3 regions of the Streptacidiphilus sp. MAP12-16 genome follow, and region 2 is predicted to be linked to each of the others. Evidence: predicted binding sites of a transcription regulator. Region 2 holds the regulator's gene; each other region holds the start of a gene.
The links. Region 2 encodes HrcA, which represses chaperone genes, less so after heat shock. Its sites were predicted from a motif close to TTNGCACTCNGNNNNNCNGAGTGCNAA; they were not measured.
Positions count from the first base shown of each region.

Region 1: a site for HrcA is predicted at 7,962-7,988, ahead of groL (chaperonin GroEL). Genes of this name have one in related genera too.
Region 3: a site for HrcA is predicted at 6,516-6,542, ahead of groL (chaperonin GroEL). Genes of this name have one in related genera too.

Region 1 is NZ_JBGCBY010000003.1:119,162-129,056, reverse strand. Features, by position in the region: gene ABIA33_RS04505 (DNA repair helicase XPB) at 1-803, shown strand, start outside; gene ABIA33_RS04500 (hypothetical protein) at 847-1,089, opposite strand; gene ABIA33_RS04495 (AAA family ATPase) at 1,589-3,793, shown strand; gene ABIA33_RS04490 (copper homeostasis protein CutC) at 3,965-4,669, opposite strand; gene ABIA33_RS04485 (hypothetical protein) at 4,766-5,497, shown strand; gene ABIA33_RS04480 (DUF4031 domain-containing protein) at 5,487-5,750, opposite strand; gene ABIA33_RS04475 (hypothetical protein) at 5,747-6,106, opposite strand; gene groL (chaperonin GroEL) at 6,221-7,843, opposite strand; gene ABIA33_RS04465 (cold-shock protein) at 8,178-8,378, opposite strand; gene ABIA33_RS04460 (MoaD/ThiS family protein) at 8,940-9,215, opposite strand; gene thrC (threonine synthase) at 9,212-9,895, opposite strand, start outside.
Region 2 is NZ_JBGCBY010000011.1:105-9,999, reverse strand. Features, by position in the region: gene ABIA33_RS16410 (PDZ domain-containing protein) at 1-2,534, opposite strand, end outside; gene ABIA33_RS16405 (16S rRNA (uracil(1498)-N(3))-methyltransferase) at 2,660-3,415, opposite strand; gene dnaJ (molecular chaperone DnaJ) at 3,464-4,609, opposite strand; gene hrcA (heat-inducible transcriptional repressor HrcA) at 4,664-5,695, opposite strand; gene htpX (zinc metalloprotease HtpX) at 5,909-6,826, shown strand; gene ABIA33_RS16385 (hypothetical protein) at 6,885-7,484, shown strand; gene ABIA33_RS16380 (DUF3097 domain-containing protein) at 7,481-8,314, shown strand; gene hemW (radical SAM family heme chaperone HemW) at 8,371-9,600, opposite strand; partial or broken gene ABIA33_RS16370 (hypothetical protein) at 9,807-9,895, shown strand, end outside.
Region 3 is NZ_JBGCBY010000001.1:403,210-413,104, forward strand. Features, by position in the region: gene tsaE (tRNA (adenosine(37)-N6)-threonylcarbamoyltransferase complex ATPase subunit type 1 TsaE) at 1-418, shown strand, start outside; gene ABIA33_RS01860 (hypothetical protein) at 542-706, shown strand; gene ABIA33_RS01865 (hypothetical protein) at 772-1,347, opposite strand; gene tsaB (tRNA (adenosine(37)-N6)-threonylcarbamoyltransferase complex dimerization subunit type 1 TsaB) at 1,424-2,098, shown strand; gene rimI (ribosomal protein S18-alanine N-acetyltransferase) at 2,107-2,667, shown strand; gene tsaD (tRNA (adenosine(37)-N6)-threonylcarbamoyltransferase complex transferase subunit TsaD) at 2,660-3,745, shown strand; gene ABIA33_RS01885 (polysaccharide deacetylase family protein) at 3,848-4,732, shown strand; gene ABIA33_RS01890 (SAM-dependent methyltransferase) at 4,746-5,927, opposite strand; gene groES (co-chaperone GroES) at 6,132-6,440, shown strand; gene groL (chaperonin GroEL) at 6,574-8,211, shown strand; gene ABIA33_RS01905 (MOSC domain-containing protein) at 8,304-8,969, opposite strand; gene ABIA33_RS01910 (LysR family transcriptional regulator) at 9,061-9,895, shown strand, end outside.

The sequences.
Region 1 (9,895 bases), on a different contig from region 2:
GCGTCTACGCCCACCTGGAGCTGTTCGACGCCCGCGACTGGGGCCTGATCGTCTACGACGAGGTGCACCTGCTGCCCGCACCGGTCTTCCGCTTCACCGCCGACCTGCAGGCCCGGCGGCGGCTCGGCCTCACCGCGACTCTGGTCCGCGAGGACGGCCGCGAGGGCGACGTGTTCTCGCTCATCGGCCCCAAGCGCTTCGACGCGCCCTGGAAGGAGATCGAGGCCCAGGGCTATATCGCCCCCGCCGACTGCTGCGAGGTCCGGGTCACCCTGACCGACACCGAGCGCCTCGCCTACGCCACCGCGGAGCCCGAGGAGCGCTACCGATACTGCGCGACCACGGCGACCAAGCGCCGCGTCACCCAGGCACTGGTGGAGAAGCACCGGGGCATCCCCACCCTGGTCATCGGCCAGTACATCGACCAGCTGGACGAACTCGGCGAGGCCCTGAACGCCCCCGTCATCAAGGGCGAGACGACGAACCCGCAGCGCGAGAAGCTGTTCGACGCGTTCCGCAACGGCGAGATCACCGTGCTGGTGGTGTCCAAGGTCGCGAACTTCTCCATCGACCTGCCCGAGGCCACGGTCGCGATCCAGGTCTCCGGTACCTTCGGCTCGCGCCAGGAGGAAGCGCAGCGCCTCGGCCGGGTGCTCCGCCCCAAGGCGGACGGGCACACGGCGCACTTCTACTCGGTCGTCGCCCGCGACACCATCGACCAGGACTTCGCCGCGCACCGCCAGCGGTTCCTGGCCGAGCAGGGGTACGCCTACCGGATCATCGACGCGGACGACGTGCTGTGACGAGGCGGTAGCGGCGGCCGACGGCGGCCTCTGTTCAGCGCAGCTAGCGCTTGACGCCGTCGATGCCTTCGCCGCCGAGCAGCACGACGCGCCACGCGGTGTCGAGGAAGACCCCGACGCCGCGGACCGCGGTTCGCACGGGGCTGCCCTTGTGGTCCTGCTTGGTGCTGCCGTGCGGATCGCCCTGCCGAGTGGTCGTGCGAGTGCCGGGGCGAGCGTTCTGTCGGGGGACCTGCCGAGTGCCTGAGGCGGCCACGGCCTGCGGATTCATGTGTGCGGTAGCCATGCTTCAACCGTAGGTCTCCAGGCCGCTCCGGGCGTCGCCCGGCAGGCCGATCCGGGGGTGCGCGAAGCATCCTCCCTCGGGTGTACGCGCGCTCCTCCCCAGGTCAGGGATCACCCTGAGACCGGGGCCGGGGCCGGAGACCGGGGACGGAGGCCGGGATCGGGGACGGGGACTGGGGACGGGGACTGGGGACGGAGGCCGGGGACCGGGGACGGGGACGGGGACTGGGGACGGAGGCCGGGGACGAGTGCCGGGGACGGAGGCCGGGGACCGGGGACGGGTGCAGGGGAGCTCTGCCGGGGAGCTCTGCCGGAAAACGGTTCGCGGACACCCCGTGGACGGGTCTAGGATGTCCGGTCTGCCGCCTCCCCCTCCGTTCCGGGGCCCGGGGAGTGCGCCGCCCGGCCGGTACCGGGCGGCTCTCAAACTCCATCGCCGAACTTTGAGACCGCTGCGCGCCGGGCCACCCCCGGTGTCTCGCAGCCGGGAAGGCTCCTCCGTGCCCGCGCACACCTCCACGCACGCCGACTCCACCGCGAACCCGCTCGACCGCGAGCGCGCCCACCTCGCCCAGTCCCGCGCGGCGCTCCGCGCCATGCGCGCCGACGTCGAGTCGCTCGACCTGTCCGACGTCACCGGCAACTGGGTGAACGCCGCGATCCTGCAGCGCGAGATGTCCGACCGGATCAAGGCGCTCGCCGACCTCGCCCACACCCCCCTCTTCTTCGGCCGCCTCGACTACCTGCACGCCCCGGGCGTGGACCTGGTCGAGGGCGCAGGAGGAGAACAGTTCTACATCGGCCGGCGCCACGTCCACGACGACGACGGTGACCCGATGGTCATCGACTGGCGCGCGCCCGTCTCCCAGCCGTTCTACCGGGCCAGCCGCAAGGACCCGCTGGATGTCGGCCTGCGCCGCCGCTTCGGCTACACCGGTGGCGAGTTGACCGCCTACGAGGACGAGCACCTCACCGACGCCACCGAGGCGGAAACCGCGAGCGCCCTGCTCACCGCCGAGATCGAACGACCCCGCGTCGGCCCCATGCGCGACATCGTCGCCACCATCCAGCCCGAGCAGGACGAGATCGTCCGCGCCGACGTGCACGGCACGGTCTGCGTCCAGGGCGCCCCCGGCACCGGTAAGACCGCGGTCGGCCTGCACCGTGTCGCCTACCTGCTGTACGCGCACCGCGAGCGCCTGGCCCGCACCGGCACCCTGGTCATCGGCCCCAACCGGTCCTTCCTGCACTACATCGAGCAGGTGCTGCCGGCCCTGGGCGAGCTGGACGTGGCCCAGGCCACGGTGGAGGAACTGGTCTCGCACGTGGCCGTCAGCGGCGCCGACCCGGCCGACGCGGCCGTCGTCAAGGGCGACGCCAGGATGGCGGCGGTACTGCGCCGCGCCGTGCGCTCCGGCATCCGGATGCCCACCGAGCCGTGCGTCGTCGTCCGCGGCTCACGCCGCTGGCGCATCCCTGCCTACGAACTCGAGGAGCTCGTACGTGAGCTGATGGACCGTGACATCCGCTACGGCGCGGCCCTGGCAGCCCTGCCGCAGCGCATCGCGCACGCCGTCCTGGTCAAGATGGAGAACGGCGGCGAGGCGCCCGACGACCGGGTCCAGGACAGCGTCGCCCGCAACGCCGCCGTGAAGGCGACCGTCAAAGCGATCTGGCCCGCCGTCGACCCCGCGAAGCTGGTCTTCCGGCTGCTGTCCGACGCCGAGTTCCTGCGCGACTGCGCCGACGGCATCCTCACCCCCGGCGAGCAGCAGACCATCCGGTGGCCCAAACCTCCGCGCAGCGTGCGGTCCGCCCCCTGGTCGCTCGCCGACGCGGTCCTCGTCGACGAGACCCGCGACCTGGTGGAGCGCACCCACTCGCTCGGCCATGTGGTCCTGGACGAGGCGCAGGACCTCTCCCCCATGCAGTACCGCGCGGTCGGCCGCCGCTGCACCACCGGGTCGGCGACCGTCCTCGGCGACATCGCGCAGGGGACGACGCCGTGGGCGACCGGGACCTGGGCCGAGGCCCTGACGCACCTGGGCAAGCCCGGGTCCCGGATCGAGGCGCTGACCAAGACCTTCCGCGTCCCCAGCGAGGTCATCGGCTACGCCTCGCGGCTGCTGCCGGGCATCGCCCCCGACCTGGCCCCGGCCGAGTCCGTCCGCGAGTCGGTCGGCGCGCTGACCATCCGCCACATCCCCGCCGCGCGGCAGCCCGGCGACCTCGACGGGCTGGACTCGGCGGCGCGGGACTCGGCCGCTCTGGATTCGGCGGCGCTGGATTCGGCCGCGCTGGACTCGGCCTCGGCGCTCACGCTGCCGGCCCCATCGCCCGAGCTGGTCCGGGCCGTGGTCGCCGCCTGCCGCGAGACGCTGCGCAACGAGGGCTCCATCGGCCTGATCGCCGCCGACGACCGCATCCCCCTGCTCGCCGCCGCCCTCGACGCGGCGGGCCTGCCCTACCTCGACCCGGGCGTGGAGACCTCGGCCGAGGCCCGGCTGACCCTCGTCCCCGCCTCGCTGGCGAAGGGCCTGGAGTACGACTACGTCGTACTCGACGAGCCCGCCGCCATCGTCGACGGCGAACCCGACACCCGCACCGGCCTGCGCCGCCTCTACGTCTGCCTCACCCGCCCGGTCTCCGGCCTGACGGTCCTGCACGCACGCCCGCTGCCGCAGGCGCTGGCGGCGCACCGCTGACCGGCTCCGCCGGCAGGTGAAGACCGACCGGCACATGGGGCGGCGAGGCTCTGCACGATGAACCCGGCGCGCTGCCAACCTTGCACCTCCGTAGGCGGCTGGTCGCACACGCGGTTGATCAAGCAGAGCCTCGCGCCCCTGCTGTGCATGGAGCCGCCAGGCAGACAGGCCCTACGCCACGGCGTGGGCCTCGGCGTCGACGAGGCGGCGCCACTGCTGGACCAGGCCGGTGTCCACGGGGGTGTCCCAGCCGCCGGTGCGGACCATGCCGCCGACGTGGAAGCCGTCGATGCCGATCGCGCAGAGATCCGCCACCTGGTGGGCCTTGAGGCCGCCGCCGACGAGGATCCGCGGGCTGTAGCCGGGCTCGCCGGAGCGCGCGGCCTCGACGGCGAGGACGTCCAGGCCCGAGGCGACGCCCGACGCCGATCCCGCGGTCAGGATGGTGTCGAGCCCCGGCAGGCCGTCGATCGCGGCGCGGACCGCCGCGCGATCGGCGGCGTTGTCCAGGGCGCGGTGGAAGGTCCAGCGGCAGCCCGGGACCGCGGCCAGGACGGTGCGCACCGCGTCGAGGTCGACCGCCCCCTCGGGGGTGAGGAAGCCGAGCACGAACTCCTCTGCGCCCTCCGCGCGCAGCGCCTCCGCCGTGGCGGACAGCTGGTCCAGGTCGCGCGGCTGGAAGCCGTCACGGTCGCGCAGCATGACCCGGAGTGGGATGTGCACGGCCGCCCGGATGCGGGCGAACTCCTCGACGTTGGGGGTCAGTCCGTCGGCGGCCATGTCGGTGACCAGCTCAAGGCGGTCGGCACCACCGGCAGCTGCTGCCACCGCATCCTGCGCGGATGTGGCGATCACCTCGAAGATTGGTCTAGACATATTCCTAAGACTGCCATATCCAGGCGCTGCGCGGCGAGTCCTGACCGCCCCTTGATCACGCAAACTTCACACACGCCACTCCCTCACAATGGCGTCATGACATCGCCGACGCACCCCGACACCGAGCTGGCCCGAACCTTGCTCGGACGCTGGATCCCGCTGCTGGAACGGGTCGTGGACGCGAACTCCCCGGCCCCCGCGCCGTTCGGCGACGAGCTGCTGCGCCGGTGGTCGGAGCCGCAGCGGCGGTACCACGCGCTCGCCCATCTGGACGCGGTGCTGACCTCCGTGGACGACCTCGCCGGCGACGCCGACGACGCCGACGCGGTACGCCTGGCCGCGTGGTTCCACGACGCCGTCTACGCGCCGGACCGCTCGGGCAACGAGGAGCGCAGCGCCCGGCTGGCGTCCCGGGTCCTGGCCGAGGCGGGTGTCCCGGCGGCCACCGTCGCCGAGGTGGCCCGACTGGTGCGGCTGACGGAGAGCCACGATCCGGCGCCGGGCGACCGCAACGGCGAGGTGCTGTGCGACGCGGACCTGGCCGTGCTGGGCGGCTCGGAACGGGCCTACGCGGCCTATACGGCGGCCATACGCGCCGAGTACGCGTTCGTGCCCGAGCCGGACTTCCGCGCCGGACGGGCGGCGATCCTGCGGCAGCTGCTCGCGCTGCCCGCCCTGTTCCGCACGCGGGCCGCGTGGGAGGCGTACGACGCGGCGGCCCGGCGCAACCTGGCAGCCGAGCTGGCCGAACTCGGCGACGTCGGCGACGACGGCGACGGCGTCGGCGACGACGGCGACGACGGCGACGTCAGCGACGTCAGCGAGTAGAGCTCTTCCGCCGTCGCAGCCCGCCGGCGATCAGCCGCGCCACCAGCTCCTTGCTCGGTACCGGCTGCGCACCGGCCGCCACAGCCGCCGCGTAGAGCCGCTCGGGCACGTCGTAGTGGTCCCGCTCGAAGCCGCGCTCGGGGACGCCGATCGTACGCGCGAAGGCGTGCAGCTCGTCGTAGGAGGTGTCGCTGACGAGGTGGGACCAGAGCCGTCCGTGCCCGGGCCAGGTCGGCGGGTCGATGAGGATCACGGCCGCAGCTCGCCGACCGCAGCGACCACGACGCCCGCCTTCTCGCAGACCCAGTGCGGGTCCGCCCCGAGCTCCGGCTCGACGGCGAGCGCGTGCAGCTCGCCGTCGGCGGCGCAGGAGCCGCACAACGGCCAGCGGCCGTAGGCCTCCAGCAGCGCGTCCTGGATGTCCTGGGCGACCAGCCCGAGCAGGTACTCCGCCCCCTCCGGCCACTGCTCGACCCACCAGCGCCGCTGGGCGACGGCGTCCTCGAGCATCGAGACGACGGCGGCGTCGGCGACGTCGCGGGCGGTCAGGTCGCGGAGCACCCCGGCGCGGGCGGTGTGCAGTACTGCTTCGAGCGTGTCGGCGTCCATCCGTTCATTGTCCCGGACGTGCCGGGAGCGGGGAAACGCCGCGAGGCGGCCCTCCCCGTGGTGGGGAGGACCGCCTCGCGAGAGGTGCTTTCCGATCCGGGCCGAAGCCGTGGATCAGAAGTCCATGTCGCCGCCCGGCATGCCGCCGCCCGCGGGGGCACCGGCCTTCTCGGGCTTGTCGGCGATGACGGCCTCGGTGGTGAGGAAGAGCGCGGCGATGGAGGCCGCGTTCTGCAGAGCGGAGCGGGTGACCTTGGCCGGGTCGATGATGCCGGCCGCGATCAGGTCCACGTACTCGTTGGTGGCAGCGTTGAGGCCCCAACCGGGCTGCAGGTTGCGCACCTTCTCCACCACGACGCCGCCCTCGAGGCCGGCGTTGAAGGCGATCTGCTTGAGCGGGGCCTCAAGGGCCACCTTGACGATGTTGGCGCCAGTGGCCTCGTCGCCCTCGAGCTCCAGCTTCTCGAACACCGAGGAGGCCTGCAGCAGGGCCACGCCGCCACCGGCGACGATGCCCTCCTCGACGGCCGCCTTCGCGTTGCGAACGGCGTCCTCGATGCGGTGCTTGCGCTCCTTGAGCTCGACCTCGGTCGCAGCGCCGGCCTTGATCACGGCCACGCCGCCCGCGAGCTTCGCCAGGCGCTCCTGGAGCTTCTCGCGGTCGTAGTCCGAGTCGCTGTTCTCGATCTCGGCACGGATCTGGTTGACCCGGCCGGCGACCTGGTCGCTCTCGCCGCCACCATCGACGATGGTGGTCTCGTCCTTGGTGATGACGACCTTGCGGGCGCGGCCCAGGAGCTCCAGACCTGCGTTCTCCAGCTTGAGGCCGACCTCCTCGGAGATGACAGTGCCACCGGTGAGGATGGCGATGTCGCCGAGCATGGCCTTGCGGCGGTCGCCGAAGCCCGGGGCCTTGACGGCGACGGACTTGAAGGTGCCGCGGATCTTGTTGACCACCAGGGTCGACAGGGCCTCGCCCTCGACGTCCTCGGCGATGATCAGCAGCGGCTTGCCGGACTGCATGACCTTCTCCAGGATCGGGAGCAGGTCCTTGACCCCGCCGATCTTGGAGTTGGCGATCAGGATGTAGGGGTCCTCGAACGAGGTCTCCATACGCTCCAGGTCGGTGGCGAAGTACGCCGAGATGAAGCCCTTGTCGAAGCGCATGCCCTCGGTGAGCTCGAGCTCCAGACCGAAGGTCTGCGACTCCTCGACAGTGATGACGCCTTCCTTGCCGACCTTGTCCATCGCCTCGGCGATGAGCGCGCCGATCTGCGGGTCGGCGGCGGAGATGGAGGCGGTGGAGGCGATCTGCTCCTTGGTCTCCACATCCTTCGCCTGGGCGAGGAGCTCGGCGGAGACGGCCTCGACGGCCTTCTCGATGCCGCGCTTCAGCGCCATCGGGTTGGCCCCGGCGGCGACGTTGCGGAGGCCCTCACGGACGAGCGCCTGGGCGAGAACGGTGGCGGTGGTGGTGCCGTCGCCCGCGACGTCGTCCGTCTTCTTGGCGACCTCCTTGACGAGCTCGGCACCGATCTTCTCGTACGGGTCCTCGAGCTCGATCTCCTTGGCGATGGAGACACCGTCGTTGGTGATCGTGGGGGCGCCCCACTTCTTCTCAAGGACGACGTTGCGGCCCTTCGGACCGAGCGTGACCTTGACAGCGTCGGCGAGCTGGTTCATCCCGCGCTCAAGGCCGCGACGAGCTTCCTCGTCGAAGGCAATGATCTTGGCCATGGAAGTGGTCCTCCCGGACAGGGTGGCTTCGTATGGACCGCGCTGGCGCCCGCGACGGACGGACCCGACCTGCGACGGTTCCTTCCCGTCGCGCCCGGGGCCTCACCTACCCGGCCCGTTGTCACTCTCTACCTCAGAGTGCTAACGCCAATGATTAGCACTCGACCCCTCCGAGTGCAAGCAGATGGAGTGTGAAGGGGCGGTGGCGAGGGGCGCGGAACGCCGAGAGGCCCGCACCCCGAAGAGGGCACGGGCCTACTGGAAGACCTGAGTTGCGCTTCGTTCGGAACGAGGCCCAGCCGGTCCTGTCGTCAGTCAGCGATCGCTCGACCGGTCACACCACGCGGACCATGTCCGCCTGCGGACCCTTCTGACCCTGCGAGATCTCGAACTCCACTCGCTGGCCCTCTTCGAGCGACCGGTACCCGTCCATCTGGATCGCGCTGTAGTGGACGAACACGTCCGCACCACCGTCGACCGCGATGAAGCCGTACCCCTTCTCCGCGTTGAACCACTTGACGGTGCCCTGAGCCATTCCAAACTCCCCTATTACTGGCCCTTTCACGGACCGCACTCCGCGGACCGGGCCGAGACGCCGACGCGTGGCGCAGCGCTCAACCGACGCTGAATGTATCCACTCAGATGCCCTCCGCAACAGGGCATAAGGCGGAGAATTCTTGGCGGGCGTTAAGGGACAGCGGCGAATCAATGCAAACAAACGCCCGCAAAGCGGTCCGGGCATAGCAGACTTACCCGACAAATCACTTCGGTTTTTCTGATGCTTCGAGCGCGCCTCCGCGCCGGTTCCCGTCTCAGCCAACGGGACGGGGCATCGCGCTGGACTGCCGGTGGTGCAGGAGTGATTCAGGGGTGGCGCACGTGGCGGAAGCGAAGGGGGTTTGAATCCTGCGCCGACTGCGCAGTAACTGGTGAGACGGTCAGAAGCAACCGGAACTCACTCTACCCCTACGCCCGGTCAGCCCCGTGCACGGGGGACGGACATGAATGCGAAAAGCCGGGACGCCCCGAATGTGCGGGCGCCCCGGCTTACGACCGGTCGGCTATGGGGATAGCCGGGTTCGGCAGGTCGGACGGCTCAGCCGCCGGCCACGGCGGGAATGATCGAGACGCCCGCACCGTCCGGAGTTGCCGTCTCCAGGCCGTCCGCGAAACGCACGTCGTCCTCGTTCACGTACACGTTGACGAATCGGCGCAGCTTGCCGGTGTCGTCGAGGATGCGGCCCCGGATGCCGTTGTGGTTGGTTTCCAGGTCGTCGATGACCGCGGCCAGGGTCGCGCCCTCGGCCGCCACCTCGGCGGCCCCGCCGGTGTAGGTGCGCAGGATGGTCGGGATGCGGACGTTGACGCTCATGCGAGGCCAGCCTCTCGGAACGAGTCAAGGGTGGGGCGGATGGTGGCGGAAAGACCGGTGGTGGGTTCCACCGCGTCCAGGGTCTTCAAACCGTCGCCGGTGTTCAGTACGACGGTCTCAGCGGCAGGGTCGAGCAGGCCGTTCTTGATGAGCTTCTGCAGCACGCCGACCGTGACGCCGCCCGCGGTCTCGGCGAAGATGCCCTCGGTACGAGCGAGCAGCTTGATCGCGTCCACGACCTGCTCGTCGTTGACGTCCTCCACCGCGCCGCCGGTGCGGCGGCAGATGTCGAGGACGTAGGGGCCGTCCGCGGGATTGCCGATCGCCAGGGACTTGGCGATCGTGTTCGGCTTCACCGGGCGGATCACGTCCTGGCCGGACTTGAACGCGGCCGACACCGGGGAGCAGCCCTCGGCCTGCGCGCCGAAGATCTTGTAGGGCTTGTCCTCGACCAGGCCGAGGGCGATGAGCTCCTTCAGACCCTTGTCGATCTTGGTGAGCTGCGAGCCCGAGGCGATCGGGATGACCAGCTGGTCCGGCAGCCGCCAGCCCAGCTGCTCGCAGATCTCGTACGCCAGCGTCTTGGAGCCCTCGCCGTAGTACGGGCGCAGATTGACGTTGACGAAGCCCCAGCCCTCGCCCGCCGGGTCGCCGATCAGCTCCGAGCAGAAGCGGTTCAC
Region 2 (9,895 bases):
GTGACCGGGTCCACCGGTCGGCCGTCCACGGCGAGGACCGACTCCCCGGCGCGGACGCTGACCCCGGGGGCCGCGAGCGGCGAGCGGGCGGCCGGGTCGGAGGACTCGCCGGGGAGCACTCGCACGACCCGCCACACGCCGTCGGCGGCGCGGGCGAGGTCCGCGCCGAGCAGGCCCTGACGGCGGTTCGCGGCGGGCCCGGACCTCGCCGGCTGGACGTAGGCGTGCGAGGTGCCCGGCTCGCCCTGGAGCTCCCAGAGCAGGTCCACCAGGTCGCTGTGGCTGCCGACCCGTTCCACCAGCGGCCGGTAGCGGCGCTGCACGGCGACCCAGTCCAGGCCGCCGAGGTCGACCCGCCAGAAGTTGTCCCGCATCAGTCGCGCGGTCTCGTCGAACATCTGCCGCCACTCGGCGGCGGGCTCGACCGTGACGCGCACCCGGGAGAGGTCCACGGTGACCACGTCGTCCGGATCGTCCTTTCCCGCCTTGCGGTCGGCCGGGACGATCCGCAGTTCGTCCCGGTCCACGACGGCGAGCCGGCTGCCGTCACCGGAGACCTCGAACCCGTCGAGGGCCTCGACCAGGGTCTCGGCCCGGCGGGTGCCGAAGTCGAAGCGGTGCAGGCTGCTGCGCCCCGGCTTCTCGTCCGGGGTCGCCCTGGCGTTGCCGAGCTCGCCCGTGAGCGGGCGTTCCTGCCACACCACGCCGCCCTTGACGGCCCGCAGCCGCGCGTAACGGCCGCTCGGCACCGGGAAGGGGACGATGCGGTCGGCGAGGCCCTCCAGGTCGAGCCGGGTCTCGGCGGGGCCGGACGCCTCCGGGGTCTCGGCGTCGCCTCTCGCGTCGCCGTTCGCGTCGCCGTGAGTGCTGTCCCTGTCGCCGCCCTTGCCCTCACCCTGGTCGCCGCCCTTGCCGAGGGCCCGGCCCTGAGGCTGCGGGCCGAACGGGGACAGCGTGTCCGCCGCCAGAGTCAGCAGGTAGGGGCGGCAGGCGATCGGGAAGGACAGGTCGAAGACCTGCTCGTCGTACACCGGGTCGAAGTCGCGCACCGACAGGAAGGCGAGGTGCTTGCCGTCGGTGGTGAACGTCGGCGCGTAGTCCGTGAAGCGGGGCGAGGTCAGTTCGGTGACCGTGCCGTCCGCGAGGCGGGCGAGCCTGAGCTGGCGCGGGCTCTCCTCCGAGCTGAGCGAGTGGGACCAGACCAGCCACTGCGAGTCCGGCGAGAAGGCGAGGCCGCTGGCCTGGGCGTTTCCGCTGCGGTCCAGCTCGCGGATGCCGCCGGTGTCGACCTGCACCAGCAGGACCAGGCCGTCCCGGTTGGCGGCTGCGACCCAGGTGCCGTCCGGTGAGGTGGCCAGTTCCTCGACCCGGCCGAGGCTGCCGACGGCGACGCGGCGGCCGTCGGAGAACTCCAGGCCGTCCTCGCCCTCGGCGTCGGTGACCCACACCGACGCTCCGTCAGGGAGCGCCTGGGGCATGCGGTTGCGCACCCCAGGCGTGGCCGACAGGGTGCGCGCCGGTCCGTCGCGGTGGGTGACCCGGTGGATGGTCCCGCGTACCTCGATCACGCTGGAGCGCGCGTCCCCGTCCGGTGAGACCGCCCCCAGGTAGCGTCCCGCGCTGACCGGGTACGGCTGGCGGCCGGTGCGCGGTCCGCCGAGGCGGACGTCCAGACGGCGCGGCCGGGCGTCCGTCAGATCGTCGACCAGGAACAGCTCCCCGGCGCTGTGGTAGACGACGCGGGTGCCGTCGGTGGCGGCGTTCCGGGCGTAGAACTCGTGGTCGCTGTGCCGCCGCAGGTCCGAGCCGTCCGGCAGGCTGGACCACAGCTGGCCGACGCCGTCGTGGTCCGACAGAAACGCGATCCGCCCACCCGTCGCCCGACCACCACCCCCGAGGGGGTCACTCCGTGACGCACCCCCTGTCACCCACATCGGAGAGTCCAGGTTTCCGTCCACGTCCGCGTGCACGCGCGCGAAGTCGCCCTCGACGCCCAGCCACAACTTCCCCGCCGTGCCACCCCGGTAGCGCTTCCAGTGCGCGGGCTCGCGGCCCATCCCGGCGGACGAGAGCAGCACGCGCTCCCCCTCCGGCTCCGCCGCGACCCCGCCGACCCGACCATAGGGCAGCTCCCGGGCCGGGCCGCCGTCCAGCGGCACCGCGAACGCCCACGGGTGGGCCCGCGACATCCGCCCGACCGAGCTGAGCGCGAGGACGTCGAAACCCGTACCGCCCGCCGCGGGCGTCCAGCCGAGCACCGCCGTCTGTGCGCTGCCCCAGTACGTCAACCGCCGTGCCTGGCCGCCGTCGACGGGCGCGACATGCACCTCGGGCGCGCCGTCACGGGTAGAGGTCCAGGCGAGCAGGGTGCCGTCGGGCGAGAACCGGGGCCGGGTCACCGGCACCTGGTCGGCGGTCACCCGCCATGCCCGGCCGCCCGCCAGGGGAGCCAGCCAGATGTCGTCCTCGGCCACGAAGGTGACCAGGTCAGCGTGGATATGGGGGTAACGGAGGTAGCTGTCAGCGTCTGTCACGCCGTCACCCTAGCTGTCACCACTTACCGTGCGACAGAAGTTTCCGCTCCCAGCGGATCAGCTGTGGCTGACGGCCTGGGGGCGACAGGGCTCGGGCGCCCACCGCCCGGTCGCTCCCCAGGCCGTCAGCCCCAGCGACCGGTACGACCGAGCAGCAGCGCCCCGGCGGCGACCCCCGCCGTGGAGGTCCGCAGCACCGAGGGACCGAGCCGGTAGGGGGCCGCCCCGGCCTCGGCGAAGCGCTCCAGCTCGTCCGGGGACACCCCGCCCTCGGGGCCGACGACCAGCACCAGGTCGCCCTTCGCCGGCAGCGGGGCGGAGGCCAGCGGCAACGAGCCCTCCTCGTGCAGCACCGCGCCGAGCGCGGCGCCTGCGAGCAGTTCGGCGACCTGCCGGGTGCTCATGGCGTCCCGCACCACGGGGAAGCGCAGCCGCCGGGACTGCTTGCCGGCCTCACGGGCCGTGGCCCGCCACTTGCCCAGCGCCTTCGCTCCCCGCTCGCCCCTCCACTGGGTGATGCAGCGCGAGGCCGCCCAGGGCACGACCTCGTCCACCCCGACCTCGGTCATCAGCTCGACCGAGAGCTCGCCCCGGTCGCCCTTGGGCAGCGCTTGGACCACGACGACCCGCAGGTGGGGCTCGGGCTCGGCAAGGACCGCCTGCACCCGGACCTCCAGCACGTCCTTGCCGACAACACCGACGACGGCGCCGGACACGCCGCTGCCCGCGCCGTCCGTCAGCACCACCGGCTCGCCAACGGTCAGCCGCCGTACGGCCACGGCGTGGCGGCCCTCCGCGCCGTCCAGGCGGACGACCGCGCCCACGGCCGCACGGCCGGGCGCGAGCTGCGCCGTCTCCACGACGAACACGGGGGCTGTCACGACGTACCTGCTTACTCTCTCCAGCTCCGAGCTACAGCTCCGAGCTGATCACGACCGGCCGTTGAAGGCGTCCTTCAGACGCGAGAACAGCCCCTGCTGGCCGGGGGCGAAGGTGCCCTTCGGCCGCTCCTCGCCGCGCAGCTTGGCGAGCCGCCGCAGCAGCTCCTCCTGCTCGGCGTCGAGCTTGTTGGGTGTCTGCACCTCGACGTGCACTATCAGGTCGCCGCGACCGCCGCCGCGCAGGTGGGTGATGCCGCGCGAGTGCAGCGGGATGGACTGGCCCGACTGCGTTCCGGGCCGGACGTCGATCTCGACCGTCCCGTCCAGGGTCTCCAGCGGCACCTTGGTGCCGAGGGAGGCCGCCGTCATCGGCAGGGTGACGGTGCAGTGCAGGTCGTCGCCGCGGCGCTGGAAGGTGGAGTGGGCGTTCTCGCTGATCTCGACGTAGAGGTCGCCGGCGGGGCCGCCGCCGGGGCCGACCTCGCCCTCACCGGCGAGCTGGATCCGGGTGCCGTTGTCGACACCGGCCGGGATCTTCACGGTGAGGGTGCGACGGGCCCTGACCCGGCCGTCGCCGGCGCACTCGGGGCAGGGGGTGGGCACGACCGTGCCGAAGCCCTGGCACTGCGGGCAGGGGCGGGAGGTCATGACCTGGCCCAGGAAGGACCTGGTGACCTGTGACACCTCACCGCGACCGCGACACATGTCACAGGTCTGCGCCGAGGTGCCGGGGGCCGCACCCTCGCCGTTGCAGGTGGTGCAGACGACGGCGGTGTCGACCTGGATGTCCTTGGTGGTGCCGAACGCGGCCTCTTCGAGGTCGATGTCGATGCGGATCATCGCATCCTGGCCGCGTCGGGTGCGCGACCGCGGTCCGCGCTGGCCGCCGGCCGCGCCGAAGAAGGCGTCCATGATGTCGCTGAAGCCGAAGCCCGCGCCCGCGCCGAAGCCGCCGGGGCCCGCGCCGCCGCCGTTCGTCGACAGCGGGTCGCCGCCCAGGTCGTAGACCTGCCGCTTGTTCGGGTCCGAGAGGACCTCGTAAGCGGCGTTGATCTCCTTGAACCGCTCCTGGGTCTTCGGGTCAGGATTGACGTCAGGGTGGAGTTCGCGCGCCAGTCGGCGGAACGCCTTCTTGATCTCGTCCTGACCCGCGTCACGCCGGACGCCGAGTACCGCGTAGTAGTCCGTGGCCACCAAAATGCTCCGCTTGCTTCCGTTCGCGCCGACGTTCCCGACACTGCTGGGTCGTTATGAGGCAGCCAGGATCTGGCCGACGTATCTTGCCACCGCCCGGACGGCGCCCATGGTGCCCGGGTAGTCCATCCGCGTCGGTCCGACCACGCCCAGTTTGGCGACGGTCTCGTCGCCCGAACCGTAACCCACCGACACGACCGACGTTGAATTCAGTCCCTCGTAGGCGTTCTCATGACCGATCCGGACCATCATGCCCGCGTCGGCCGTCTCCCCGAGCAGCTTCAGCAGGACCACCTGCTCCTCCAGCGCCTCCAGCACGGGGGCGATGGTGAGCGGGAAGTCGTGCGGGAAGCGGGTCAGGTTGGCCGAGCCGCCGATCACGATCCGCTCCTCGGTCTGCTCCGCCAGGGCCTCGAAAAGCGCGGTGAGCACGGCCGCGACCGCGCCCCGGTCCTCACGTTCGAACGCCTCCGGAAGGTCCTGGAGCAGCGTCGGCACCTCGGCGAACCGCTGGTTCGCCGCACGGGTGTTCAACCTGCTGCGCAGGTCGGCGAGGACGGTCTCGCCGACCGCCGAGGGGCAGTCGATGAGCCGCTGCTCGACCCGTCCGGTGTCGGTGATCAGCACCAGCATCACCCGGTTCGGGGTGAGTGCCACCAGCTCGACATGCCGGACCGTGGAGCGGGAGAGCGAGGGGTACTGGACCACGGCGACCTGCCGGGTCAGCTGCGCGAGCAGCCGCACCGTGCGGGCCACCACGTCGTCGAGGTCGACGGCGTGGTCGAGGAAGCTGCCGATGGCCCGGCGCTCGGCTCCGGACAGCGGCTTGACCTCGGTCAGCCGGTCCACGAACAGCCGGTAGCCCTTGTCGGTCGGCACCCGGCCGGCACTGGTGTGCGGCTGGTGGATGTAGCCCTCGTCCTCGAGCGTCGCCATGTCGTTACGCACGGTGGCGGGCGACACGCCCAGATTGTGCCGCTCCACGAGCGCCTTGGAGCCGACCGGCTCCTCGGTGCCCACGTAGTCCTGGACGATGGCACGCAGCACTGCCAGCTTGCGGTCGTCGAGCTTGCGCTCCTCGTTCACGGGGCACGCACCTCCTGCCTGGCGGTCTGCTCGGGTACTCCCGGTCCAACATCCTTCCGGTTCTGGCACTCTGGATGCAGGAGTGCCAATACCCGTTCGGCCAGTGTAAGGCGCGAGGGTACGGGTCCGGAACGGCTGGGCCCCCCCATACGTACCTGTGGGTAGGCCCGACAGGGCAGAATTGCTGGAGAAGGCACACTTTGAGGAGGGGCCATGGCCAGGACACGCTTTGCACCGGATAAGGGCTTGACGAGCCGGATGCTGGCGACGATGTTCTTCATCGGCCTGCTGTATGTCGTTTTCGTCGGTGTCCTGCTGGTGGTTCTCAAGGGAGCCTGGCCGATCATCGCCGTGGTCGCAGGCGGTCTCTTCATCGCCCAGTTCTGGTTCAGCGACAAGATCGCGACCTTCAGCATGGGCGCCCATGAGGTCACCGCCGAGGAATACCCCGAGCTGCACGGGACCGTGGACCGGCTGTGCGCGCTCGCCGACATGCAGAAGCCGCGGGTCGCCGTCGCCCAGAGCGACATCCCCAACGCCTTCGCCACCGGCCGCAACGAGAAGAACGCTGTGGTGTGCGTCACCACCGGCCTGCTGCGCCGCCTGGAGCCGGAGGAGCTGGAGGGCGTGCTCGCCCACGAGCTCTCGCACGTGGCGCACAAGGACGTCGCGGTGATGACCATCGCCGGCTTCCTCGGCGTGCTCGCCGGGATCATCACCCGGGTGGGAGTGCAGTTCGGCCTGTTCGGCGGCTTCGACCGCCGGGACAGCCGGGACGACAGCACCGGCATGGTGATGCTGATCGTGATCGGCGTCAGCGCGGTCGTCTACGCCATCAGCTTCCTGCTGACCCGGCTGCTGTCCCGCTACCGCGAGCTGTCGGCCGACCGCTCGGCGGCGCTGCTGACCGGCCGCCCCTCGGCGCTGGCCTCCGCGCTGACCAAGGTCACCGGGCAGATGGCCGCGATCCCGACCCAGGACCTGCGCCGGGCGCAGCCCTTCAACGCCTTCTACTTCGCCCCGGCGATCTCGGCGAAGGAGATGGCGAGCCAGGCGTTCTCGACGCACCCCTCGCTGCAGCAGCGTCTGGAGCAGCTCGGCAAGATCTCGGCCGAGCTCGGCCGTTCCTGACCGCCGTCCCTGACCCCCTGTGCCTTCGACCCTGTCTGTGCCTTCCTGAGGAGCAACCATGGGCTTCCTTGACGCCCTGCTCGGCCGTACCAAGCCCGTCAAGCCGGACCTCGACCAGCTCTTCGGCCTGCCGTCCGCCGCGATCACCCTGCAGGCGGCGGCCGGGTTCACCCCGACCGGCGTCGGCTCGGTCTGCTTCGCCGCCGCCGAGGGCGGCGCGTTCGCGCAGGTGCAGCAGGACGTGCAGGCACTGCTGGACATGGACACCGAACGGGGGGCCGCGGCTGGGGGACACAGTCCCATCGAGTCGACCCGCGACTCGTACGGCTACACCTGGCTGACCTCGCGCCATGCCGCGGACGACGTCGTCTCCCTGGTCAGCGATGTGCACGCGGTGAACACGGCGCTGGAGAGCAACGGCTTCGGCCCGCAACTGCTCTGCTCGCTGGTGAACTTCACCGACACCCAGGGGCGTCGGCTCGCTCTGGTCTACCTCTACAAGCGCGGCACCTTCTACCCGTTCGCGCCGATGCCGCAGGGTGGCGAGAAGCGCGACAACGCACTGGAGCTGCAGATCAAGGCGATGATCGGCGACGACCTGCGGGTCGAGCAGGATCTGACCCGCTGGTTCCCGGTCTGGGGAGCGCCCGGCCTGTGACCCCGCCGCCCCGCTCGTACAGCGCCGACCTCACCCCGCCCTGGAAGCGCAGCACCCCCGCCCCCGAGGTGCCCGCCGAGCGGGACCTGGTGGTGGAGGAGGTGACGACCGGATTCTGCGGCGCGGTGGTGCGCTGCGAGAAGACGGCGGAGGGTTTCACGGTCACCCTGGAGGACCGGAACCGCAGGCTGCGGGTCTTCCCGATGACTCCGAGCGGCTTCCTGCTGGACGGTCGGCCGGTCACGCTGGTCCGCCCGGCGGCCGTCGCTCCGCCGGTCCCGGTGGCCCCGGCCCGCACCGCGTCGGGCTCGGTGGGCGTCCCGGGCGCGCGGGCCCGGGTGGCGCTGCCGAGCCGGATCTATGTGGAGGGACGCCACGACGCCGAGCTGGTGGAGCGGGTCTGGGGCGACGACCTGCGGATCGAGGGCGTCGTCGTGGAGTACCTGGAGGGCGTGGACGACCTCCCCGCCATCGTCGCCGACTTCGCGCCGGAGCCGGGGCGACGGCTGGGCGTCCTGGTGGACCACCTCGTGCCCGGCTCCAAGGAGTCGCGGATCGCCGAACAGGTCAGCGGCGCGGACGTGCTGGTCGTCGGGCATCCCTACATCGACGTCTGGCAGGCCGTGAAGCCGTCGTCGGTGGGCATCGCGGCGTGGCCGGAGGTGCCGCGCGGCGAGGAGTGGAAGGAAGGCGTCTGCCGCCGTCTCGGCTGGCCGGTGAACACCCCCGCCGCATGGCGGCGCATCCTCGCCTCCGTCGACTCCTACCGCGACCTCGACCCGGTCCTGCTGGGCCGGGTCGAGCAGCTGATCGACTTCGTCACCACCTGACCTCAGCCCGGGAGTCGACCCGAGCACGCCAGTCCGCCAGTGCCCGCCAGTGCCCGTCAGTCCACCAGGTCGCGTACCACCGCGTCCGCCAGCAGCCGTCCGCGCAGGGTCAGGACGGCGCGACCGGCGGCGTACGGCTCGGGGGCGAGCAGCCCGTCCGCCAGGGCGCGGTCGGCTGCCTTGCGGCCGGCCTCGCGCAGCAGGTCCAGCGGGCAGCCGTCGGACAGCCGCAGCTCCAGCAGCACCCGTTCGACCCGGCGGTCCTCGCCGCCGAGCCGCTCGCGGCCGTGCGCGGGTGTGCGCCCTTCGCTCAGCGCCTGCGCGTACGCCGCCGGGTGCTTGACGTTCCACCAGCGCACTCCGCCCACATGGCTGTGCGCGCCGGGGCCCGCGCCCCACCAGTCCGCGCCGGTCCAGTACAGCTCGTTGTGGCGGCAGCGGGCCTCGGGCCGGGCCGCCCAGTTGGAGACCTCGTACCAGTCCAGACCGGCCGCGCTCAGCAGCTCCTCGGCGATCAGGTACCGGTCGGCGTGAACGTCGTCGTCGGTCATGGGGATCTCGCCGCGCCGGATCCGGGCCGCGAGCCTGGTCCCCTCCTCGACGATCAGGGCGTACGCCGAGACGTGGTCGGGCTCCGCGCCGAGCGCGGCCTCCAGGGAGGCACGCCAGTCGTCGTCGCTCTCCCCCGGCGTCCCGTAGATCAGGTCGAGGTTGACGTGTTCGAAGCCCGCCGCGCGCGCCTCCGCGACGCACGCCTCGGGACGGCCCGGGGTGTGCCTGCGGTCGAGCAGGTCCAGCACGTGCGGGCGGGCGCTCTGCATCCCGAAGCTCAGCCGGTTGAAGCCGCCCGCGCGCAGCTCCGCGAGGTACGCCGGGTCGACGGACTCCGGGTTGGCCTCGGTGGTGACCTCGGCGTCCGCGGCCAGGCCGAACTCGTCCCGGATCGCCGCCAGCATCCGCACCAGGTCCGCGGCGGGCAGCAGGGTGGGCGTGCCGCCGCCGAGGAACACCGTCCGCACGGGCAGGTCGGCGTCACCCAGGACCTTCCGAGCGTGCCGGATCTCCGCGACCAGGTTGTCCGCGTACGTGTCCTGCGAGGCGACCGCGCCGGAGCTGCGCAGCTCGGTGGCGGTGTAGGTGTTGAAATCGCAGTAACCGCAGCGGGTGGCGCAGTAGGGGACGTGGACGTAGAAGCCGAAGGGCCGCTGCCCGAGCTCGCTCAGCGCGTGCTCGGGCAGGGCCCCGTCGGCGGGGACGGCTTCGCCGTCGGGAAGTGCGGAGGGCATACCGCCCATTGTCCGGCATCGGCCGTCCGGGTCGGCACCTCCATGTGCCGGTTGGTCTTACGGCGTGGTGTGCGGTAGCCAGTGGTCGTAGTCTCGGCTGATCGGGAGTCGAGCCCGTGGATGGTGGCCAACGGCCGCGGGGGGTATTTGTGCTGCTGCGGGAGCGGATTCCAGTCGGTGATTCGGCCAGAGTCTGGTGGGGCGAATTGCCGAAGAAGGAGCGGCTTCGGGTCATCAGTGAAGCCGAGCACGGTCGCGCGTACGACGATCAGCGCGTCGCCGCCATCGCCGTGGG
Region 3 (9,895 bases), on a different contig from region 2:
CGGCGAGTTGGGCGCGGGCAAGACGACGCTCACCCGGGGCCTGGGCGAGGGCCTCGGCGTACGGGGCGCGGTCACCTCGCCGACCTTCGTGATCGCCCGGGTCCACCCGCCGTTGGGCGGCGGCCCGGCGCTGGTCCATGTCGACGCCTACCGCCTCGGCGGCGGGCTGGACCAGATGGAGGATCTGGACCTGGACGTCTCCCTGCCGGACTCGGTCGTGGTCGTGGAGTGGGGCGAGGGCAAGGTCGAGGAGCTGTCCGACTCGCGCCTGGAGGTGCGGATCGAGCGCGCGCTCGGCGGGGGCGACGCGCCGGTCGCGGACGCAGGCGCCGACGACGGGCGACGGGTCACCCTGACGGGTCTGGGCTCCCGCTGGTCGGGCGTCGACTGGGGCCCGCTGGTCGCAGCGCACGCCTGATCCGGTGCTTCAGGTCAGGCCCCGGTTGTTATTCCGACGTGGTGTCGGGAAGATGTTGCGTGTGAGCATTCGGCATGGTCACATGATGCCGAGAGTGAGGTCTGCCTGACTACGGGAGGCGACATGTCCGGTACCAGCCCCTGCACGGGGGACGCGCCCGTCAGCATGATCGAGCTGCTGGCCGCCGCGAGAGCCGCCGCCGCAGTGAGCACGCCGCCGGCCGAGCCCGAGGAACCGGTGGACCGGTCCGAGGACGACCAGGAGCTGGAGCCGTCGGCAGCAGCCTGAGTCCCTGCGTCCGGACGCCGGCATCCGGGACTCTGCGGCGGGAATGACTCCGCCGCGGGAATCCGTCAGGCGACGACGACGACCTTGGTCCCGTCCGCGGTGAAGTCGAACAGCGCCTGGCCGTCCCCCAGCGTCTCCCGGATGCCGCCCGTGTGCACGGACGGGTCCGGTGCCGGGGTGGTGCCGTCCACGGCCGAACTGAAGCCGATGATCGCACCGGAGTGTCGCGTGAACAGCACAGCGTTCTTGATCTCCACCCCGTCGGAGCCCTTGTACGCCGTCGCGATCTTGTTGTAGACGCTGTACGTCCCCGCCACCGGGCCGACCGTACTCGGCTGCACCGTGAAGGTGCGGTCCGCGGCGGCGTGCGCCGGGTCGACCAGCCAGACCCGCTTGGCTCCCAGCGCGTACACCACGCGCTTGCCCGAGCCCGAGTCCGCGGGGACCGCGACCGGTTTGGGCGCCGCACTCGGCCGCGCCGAGGGTCCCGCCGAGGCACCGGACGAGCCGCTCGACCCGCCCCCCGCCGCCGTCGGCGTCTCGTGCACCGCGCCCTTGGCCTGCAACGCCAGCACCGTGACAAGCGCGAGCGCCGACGCCGTCAGTCCGGTGACGACGGTGCCGGAACCGATCCTTGCCACTTCTCCTCCAGCAGTCGGCAACCGTGTGAATGCTCAGCTTCTCATCCCGCCACCCCGATCCGTCTAACCTGGTGACGTGCTCCTGCTTGCGTTCGACACCGCGACCCCTGCCGTCACCGCCGCCGTCTACGACACGGAACGCCGGGTCACCCTCGCCGCCGCCGACCAGGTCGACGCCCGGCGGCACGGTGAGCTGCTGCTTCCCACCATCGACCAGGTGCTGCGCGCGGCCGGCGTCGCCAAGGAGCAGCTCGGCGCGGTGGTCGTCGGCGTCGGCCCCGGCCCGTACACCGGGCTGCGGGTGGGGCTGGTCACCGCCGTCGCGCTCGGCCACGCCCTCGGCATCCCCGTGCACGGGGTGTGCACGCTGGACGGCATCGCCCACGCCGCCCGCGAGGCGGGGCTGACGGTGCCCTTCACCGCCGCCACGGACGCCCGCCGCAAGGAGGTCTACTGGGCCTCCTACGACGCCTCTGGGGAGCGCGTGGACGGCCCTGCCGTGGACCGTCCCGCCGACCTCGCCGACCGCATCGGGGACGTCCCCGCCGTGGGCGCGGGGGCGGCGCTCTACCCGGAGGCCTTCACCCGGCTCCAGCCGGGGATGCCCGAGCACCAGTCGGCCGCCGCCCTCGCCGCGCTCGCCGCCGAAAGGCTCGCCGCGGGCCGTGAGCTGCTGCCACCGACCCCGCTCTACCTGCGCCGTCCCGACGCCGAGGTGCCCAAGAACTACAAGACGGTCCTCCCGGCATGAGCGTCGGCATGAACCAGTCGGACGCTCTGCGGTCGGTCAACCTGCGCGAGATGCGCTGGTGGGACATCGCTCCGGTGCTGCGCCTCGAGCACGAGCTGTTCCCTGAGGACTCCTGGTCCGCAGGGATGTTCTGGTCCGAACTCGCCGACAGTCGGCACCCCCGGGCCACCCGCTGGTACACCGTCGCCGAGGCCGCCGACGGCCGCATCCTCGGCTACGCCGGCCTCATGGCGGTCGCCGGCAGCGGGGACGTCCAGACCATCGCCGTGTCCCGGGAGTACTGGGGCACCGGCCTCGGGCCCCGCCTGCTGACCGTACTGGTCCGCCAGGCCGCGGCCGCCGGCTGCGAGGAACTGCTGCTGGAGGTCCGGGTCGACAACCCGCGCGCCCAGCGCCTCTACGAGCGCTTCGGCTTCAAGCCCGTCGGCATCCGGCGCAACTACTACCAGCCGTCCGGGGTCGACGCCCTGGTGATGCGGCTGGACCACCCCGAGCCCGACCACCCCGAATCCGACGACCCCGAATCCGACGAAGCGAACGACGTAGGAGCAATGAGCCACGATGGCTGACGAACCGCTGGTCCTCGGCATCGAGACCTCCTGCGACGAGACCGGAGTCGGCATCGTCCGGGGCACCACCCTGCTCGCCGACGCCGTTGCCACCAGCGTGGACGAGCACAGCCGCTTCGGGGGCGTCGTCCCCGAGATCGCCAGCCGGGCGCACCTGGAGGCGATGGTCCCCACGGTCCAGCGCGCCCTGGACGAGGCCGGGATCAAGGCGAGCGACCTGGACGGCATCGCCGTCACGGCAGGCCCGGGCCTGGCCGGCGCGCTCCTGGTCGGGGTGTCCGCGGCCAAGGCGTACGCCTACGCCCTCGACAAGCCGCTGTACGGGGTGAACCACCTGGCCTCGCACATCTGTGTGGACCAGCTGGAGCACGGCCGGCTGCCCGAGCCGACGATGGCGCTGCTGGTCTCCGGCGGCCACTCCTCGCTGCTGCTCACGCCGGACATCACCAGCGACGTCCGCTCGCTCGGCGCGACCATCGACGATGCGGCGGGCGAGGCGTTCGACAAGGTCGCCCGGGTGCTCGGACTCGGCTTCCCCGGCGGCCCGGTGATCGACCGTTACGCCGCCGAGGGCGACCCCAAGGCGATCGCCTTCCCGCGCGGGCTGAGCGGCCCCCGCGACCCCGCGTACGACTTCTCCTTCTCCGGACTCAAGACCTCGGTGGCCCGCTGGGTCGAGGCCAGGCGCCGGGCGGGCGAGGAGGTACCGGTGCGGGACGTGGCCGCCTCCTTCCAGGAGGCCGTCACCGACGTGCTGACCCGCAAGGCGATCCGGGCCTGCCGGGACCACGGCGTGGACCACCTGATGATCGGCGGCGGGGTGGCGGCCAACTCCCGGCTGCGCGCCATGGCGCAGGAGCGCTGCGAGCGCGCCGGGATCGAACTCCGGGTGCCCCGGATGAAGCTGTGCACCGACAACGGCGCGATGGTGGCCGCGCTCGGCGCGGAGATGGTCTGGCGCAACCGCACCCCGTCCGCGTTCGATCTCTCCGCCGACTCCTCGCTGCCGGTCACCGAGACGCACGTCCCGGCCTCGCACGCCGATCTGCACCGGCTCTCCGAACAGGGCCGCGCCTAGGAGCGTGCTGAAGGCGACCCTGGATGGTGACTGGGAACCGGCTGGGAGCCGGTACCGTCCTGAGTCGTACGCGTCAGGGCGAGTTGCGGGGAGCACAGCACGGTGGAGCGGCACAGTAGGACCCTCGGCACGGCGGCGGGGGCTCTGTCCCTCACCGTCCTGGCCACCCTGGCCACGGCGTGCAGCAGTGGCGGCGGAGCGGCGCACCCCGCGGGCGACGGAGCGAGCCCGGCAGCCTCCGCACCCTCGGGCGCGGCTTCGGCGAGTACCGGCACGGGATCCTCGACGGACGCCGCTGCCTGGGCGAGGTGGGGCCTCACCCCGCTGCCGCCGACGCCGGCCCCGCCCGCGGACCGGCCGATCAAGCTGACGCGTACCGGCAAGGTCCCGGTGTTCCGGAGCGTCGCGACCGACCAGAAGGTCGTCTTCATCACGGTCGACGACGGTGCGGAGAAGGACCCGGCGTTCGTCCGGATGATGCAGGACCTCAGGGTCCCCATCACGATGTTCCTGATGAACGACACCATCAAGACCAACTACGACTACTTCAAGCCGTTGCAGGCGCTCGGCGACAGCATCCAGAACCACACCCTGCACCACCCGGCGATGAACACCATCTCGGAGGCCCAGCAGAAGACCGAGGTCTGCGGGGACCAGAAGATCATCACCGACCACTACGGCACCGCCCCGTACCTGTTCCGCCCCCCGTACGGAGCGGGCGCGTACTCGGCGAGCCTGAACTCCGCCGTGCAGGCCTGCGGCCCCCGCGCCATCGTCTACTGGAAGGAGACGATGCAGATCACCGGCATGCAGTACCAGGCCGGTGACAAGAAACTCCAGGACGGCGACATCATCCTGGCGCACTTCCGGGGGCCCTCGGAGCTCAAGGGCGAGACCATGACCCAGATGTTCGCCAACCTGCTCAAGCGCATCCAGGAGCAGGGTTTCGCGGTCGCCCGCCTCGACGACTACATCCAGCAGCCCTGAGGCCGCACCGGTCCTAGGCTCCCGGCCGCAGCGCGGGCTGCCCCAGCAGCATCGTCGGGGCGCCCGCCACCCGGGTCAGGAAGACCGTGCAGGAGTTCACTCCTTCGGGTCTGAGTTTCCGGCGCAGCTCCTCCGGCTCGACTGCGGAGCCCCGCTTCTTGATCACCACGGTGCCGACGCCGCGTTCCCGCAGCAGCGCCTTCAGCTTCTTCAGGCCGAACGGCAGCACGTCCGTGATCTCGTAGGGCGTGGCGAAGGGCGTCGGCAGCAGCTCGTCGGCGGTCAGGTAGGCGATCGTCGGGTCGATCAGGGTGGCCCCCAGCCGCGCCGCCACCTCGGCGACCAGATGGGCGCGGATCACCGCGCCGTCGGGCTCGTACAGGTAGCGCCGCACCGGGCCTGCCTCCGGGTCGGGCAGCCGCCCGCCGGTCAGGCTGTCACCGGTCGGCAGCAGCGTCGCCCGGTGGGGTTGCCCGGCGTCCGTGCCGAACCACAGCACGGCCTCCTTCACGTCGCCGCCGTCCGACACCCACTCGGCCTCCGCGCCCTCGGGGACGGCGTCGTGCGGGATGCCGGGCGCGACCTTCAGCGCAGCGTGCGGCACCGCCCGCGCCGCGCGGACGGCGACGCTGAGGGGCGGCGAGTAGGCCTCGGGGTCGAAGATCCTTCCCCGGCCGCCGCGCCGTGCGGGATCGACGAACACGCCCTCACAGGCCGTCAGATCGATGTCGGTGACGTCGGAGCACTGCTGGACGATGAGCTCGCTCAGCCCCAGCGCCTCCGCGTTCGCCTCCGCGACGGCGCAGGTCAGCGGATCGCGGTCGACTGCGAGCACCGTGATGCCGGCCCGCGCCAGCGCGATCGCGTCGCCGCCGATGCCGGAGCAGAGGTCCGCCACGTAGCCCACGCCCAGCTCGGCGAACCGGCGTGCCCGCCAGTCCGCGACGCTGGTCCGGGTCGCCTGCTCGACTCCGTCCGGGGTGAAGTACATCCGCTCTGCGTCGGCCCCGAACTTCGCCGCGGCCCGCTGCCGCAGCCGCGCCTGCCCGATCGCCGCCGACACAAGCTCCGCCGGATGGCTGCGCCGCAGACGTGTCGCGACGGCGAGTTCCTGTCCCGGGACAAAGTCCCGCAGCTCGGCCAGCAGCCCCTGGCCCTCATCCGTCAGCAGCGCCCGGAACGATTCGATCTCCACCCGTTCATCATCGCCCACGCGCGTCGTTGGCACTCTGGTTGACTGAGTGCTAACGGCGGCCTAGTGTCGTGGTTGGCACTCTCCCAGTGAGAGCGCTAACCGCGAAGAGGCGCGTCCGGCACCGCGACGACGGCCACGCCATCCCAAATCTTCGCGACCCAAGACATGAATCACCCCGTGATCTCCGAAGGGGGAGGTCGGAACGTGACGACCACCAGCTCCAAGGTTGCCATCAAGCCGCTCGAGGACCGCATTGTGGTCCAGCCGCTCGAAGCCGAGAAGACCACGGCCTCTGGCCTGGTCATCCCGGACACTGCCAAGGAGAAGCCCCAGGAGGGCGTTGTCCTGGCCGTGGGCCCGGGTCGCTTCGAGGACGGCCAGCGTCTGCCGCTCGACGTCGCCGTCGGCGACATCGTTCTGTACAGCAAGTACGGCGGCACCGAGGTCAAGTACAACGGCGAGGAGTACCTCGTCCTCTCGGCGCGCGACGTTCTCGCGATCGTCCAGAAGTAACAAGAAGTAAGCAGAAGTTAGACCCCGCAGCACAGCTGACGCTGACCGCAGAGTCGTGACCCGCCCGGGCCCCAGTCTTCACTGAGTGAGACCGGGTGCCCGGGCTCGGTTGTTTGAGAGGGAAACCCAAAGCATGGCGAAGATCCTGCAGTTCGACGAGGACGCCCGCCGCTCGCTCGAGCGCGGCGTCAACAAGCTTGCCGACACCGTGAAGGTGACGATCGGTCCCAAGGGCCGCAACGTCGTCATCGACAAGAAGTTCGGCGCGCCCACCATCACCAACGACGGCGTCACCATCGCCCGCGAGGTGGAGCTGGACGACCCGTACGAGAACCTTGGCGCGCAGCTCGTCAAGGAGGTCGCCACCAAGACCAACGACATCGCGGGTGACGGCACCACCACCGCGACCGTCCTGGCCCAGGCCCTGGTCAACGAGGGCCTGCGCAACGTCGCGGCCGGCGCAGGACCGGCCGGACTGAAGAAGGGCATCGACGCCGCCGTCGCGGCCGTGTCGGAGCACCTGCTCTCGGTCGCCCGCGAGATCGACGGCAAGGAGGACATCGCCGCCGTCGCCGCGCTGTCCGCCCAGGACCAGCAGGTCGGCGACCTGATCGCCGAGGCCATGGACAAGGTCGGCAAGGACGGTGTCATCACCGTCGAGGAGTCGAACACCTTCGGGCTCGAGCTCGAGTTCACCGAGGGCATGCAGTTCGACAAGGGCTACCTGTCGCCCTACATGGTCACCGACCAGGAGCGTATGGAGGCCGTCCTCGACGACCCGTACATCCTGATCCACCAGGGCAAGATCTCCAGCATCCAGGACCTGCTCCCGCTGTTGGAGAAGATCCTGCAGGGCGGCGCCAGCAAGCCCCTGCTGATCATCGCCGAGGACGTGGACGGCGAGGCGCTGTCCACCCTGGTCGTCAACAAGATCCGCGGCACCTTCAACGCCGTCGCGGTGAAGGCCCCCGGCTTCGGCGACCGCCGCAAGGCCATGCTCGGCGACCTGGCCACCCTCACCGGTGCCACCGTCATCGCCGAGGAGGTCGGCCTCAAGCTCGACCAGGCCGGTCTGGACCTGCTGGGCACCGCCCGCCGCGTCACGATCAGCAAGGACGCCACCACCGTCGTCGACGGCGGCGGCGAGGGCTCCGAGGTCGCCGCCCGCGTCGCGCAGATCAAGGCCGAGATCGAGAACACCGACTCGGACTGGGACCGCGAGAAGCTGCAGGAGCGCCTGGCCAAGCTGGCCGGCGGGGTCTGCGTGATCAAGGTCGGCGCGGCCACCGAGGTCGAGCTCAAGGAGAAGAAGCACCGTCTCGAGGACGCCATCTCGGCGACCCGCGCGGCGGTCGAGGAGGGCATCGTCGCCGGTGGCGGCGCCTCCCTCGTGCACGCTCAGAAGGTGCTCGACGGCGGCCTGGGCCTGTCCGGCGACGAGGCCGTCGGTGTCGCGGTGGTCCGCCGCGCGCTGATCGAGCCGCTGCGCTGGATCGCCCAGAACGCCGGCCTCGAGGGCTACGTCATCACCACCAAGGTGAGCGAGCTCGACGAGGGCCAGGGCTTCAACGCCGCGACCGGCGAGTACGGCGACCTGATCAAGGCCGGCGTCATCGACCCGGTCAAGGTCACCCGCTCCGCGCTGCAGAACGCCGCGTCCATCGCGTCGCTGCTGCTCACCACGGAGACCCTGGTCGTCGAGAAGCCGGCCGACGAGGACGCCGCTGCCCACGCGGGCCACTCGCACGGCGGCCACGGCCACTCGCACTGACGTCGCTCTGACGCACCGTCGGTAGCACCCGAGGGCCCGGCCCTCCGCCAGCAGGCGGGGGCCGGGCCCTCGGCGCGTCGGTGGGCGCCCGGTCAGTTCCGCTGCCGGGCGCGCAGCCTCTGCGCGGCGGCCTCGCGCTGGTGTGCGGCGAGGGCGTCGACCTCTACCAGCTGCGGCAGCAGCTCCGGTTCGAGGGTCAGCGCACGGAACACCATCCCGGTGGTCAGCCCGTGGTCCGGCCGGGACAGCACGGTGACCGGGTCGCCCGCCCGGACCTCGCCCGGCGTCAGCACCCGCAGGTACGCGCCGGGCAGAGCGCGCTGGGTGAAGCGCTTCACCCACTGCCGCTGGTCCAGCCACCCGGCGAAGGTCCGGCAGGGGATACGGGTCGCGCTGACCTCCAGCACCACCCGCTCACCGACCTGCCAGCGCTCGCCGATGACCGCGTCGCTGACGGCGATCCCACGGGTCGTCAGGTTCTCGCCGAACACGCCCCCGGAGAGTTCGCGGCCGAGCTCCTGCTCCCAGGAGTCGAGCTCCTCGCGCGAGTAGGCGTAGACGGCCTGGTCGTCACCGCCGTGGTAGCGAAGGTCGCAGACGGTGTCCCCGGCCACCCCGCTGGCGGCGACGCCCCGTGGGCCGGGGGCGGTGAGCGCCACCGGACCGTCCACGGGTCGCTTGTCGATGCCGGTCCTGTCCTGGTCGGTGTAGTCGGCCTGGTGGCCCCGCCCGACGTTCACTGAAAGCAGCTTCCCCATGGCCCGCAGCGTAGTCCGTGGTGGCAGGCCGCATACATAAGTCTGTGGACAACTTTTCCCGTGGCATCAAAGGGAGGCTTATGCTGAGCGGGTGATAGAAGCCCGTCATCTCCGCGTGCTCCGTGCCGTCTCGCGTACCGGTTCCTTCTCCGCCGCCGCACGGGAGCTGGGGTACACACAGCCGGCGGTGAGCCAGCAGATGAAGGCGCTGGAGAAGTCGGTGGGGACGCCGCTCGTGGTGCGGGTCGGTCGCGGGATCCGGCTCAGCGAGGCGGGCGAGGTGCTGGTGCGGCACGCAGCCGGGATCCTGGCCGGTCTGACGGCGGCGGAGGAGGAACTGGCCGCCATCGCCGGGCTGCGCACCGGGCGGGTGCGCCTGGTGTCCTTCCCGACGGCCAGTTCGACGCTGGTTCCGCCCGCCGTGGCCGGGGTGCGGGCGGCCCGGCCCGGCGTACGGGTGTCGCTGACCGAGGCGGAGCCGCCGGAGTCGCTGGCGATGCTGCGCGGTGGGGACTGCGAGGTGGCGCTGGCCTTTCGCTATCCGGGTCGGGACACCGGTCTGCATGTGGTGCAGGCGGAGGCGGGGTCGCGCCGGCAGGCACGGGCGGAGGCGGTGGTGGAGGCATCCGCCTCCGCCGCCGCCTGCGACTGGTCGGACCTGGTGGTCCGGCCGCTGCTGGAGGACCGGCTGGTCGGGGTGGTGGCGGAGGGGCACCCGCTGGCCGGTCGGGGAGCGGACGACCCGCTGGAGCTCGCCGAGCTCGCCGGGGAGCAGTGGATCGCGGGGTGTCCCCAGTGCAGGGGCCATCTGGTGGACATGTGCGCGGAGGCGGGCTTCGCGCCGCGGATCGACTTCGCCACGGACGACTACCCGGCGGTGCTCGGACTGGTCGGTGCCGGTCTCGGCGTCGCGGTGCTGCCGGAAC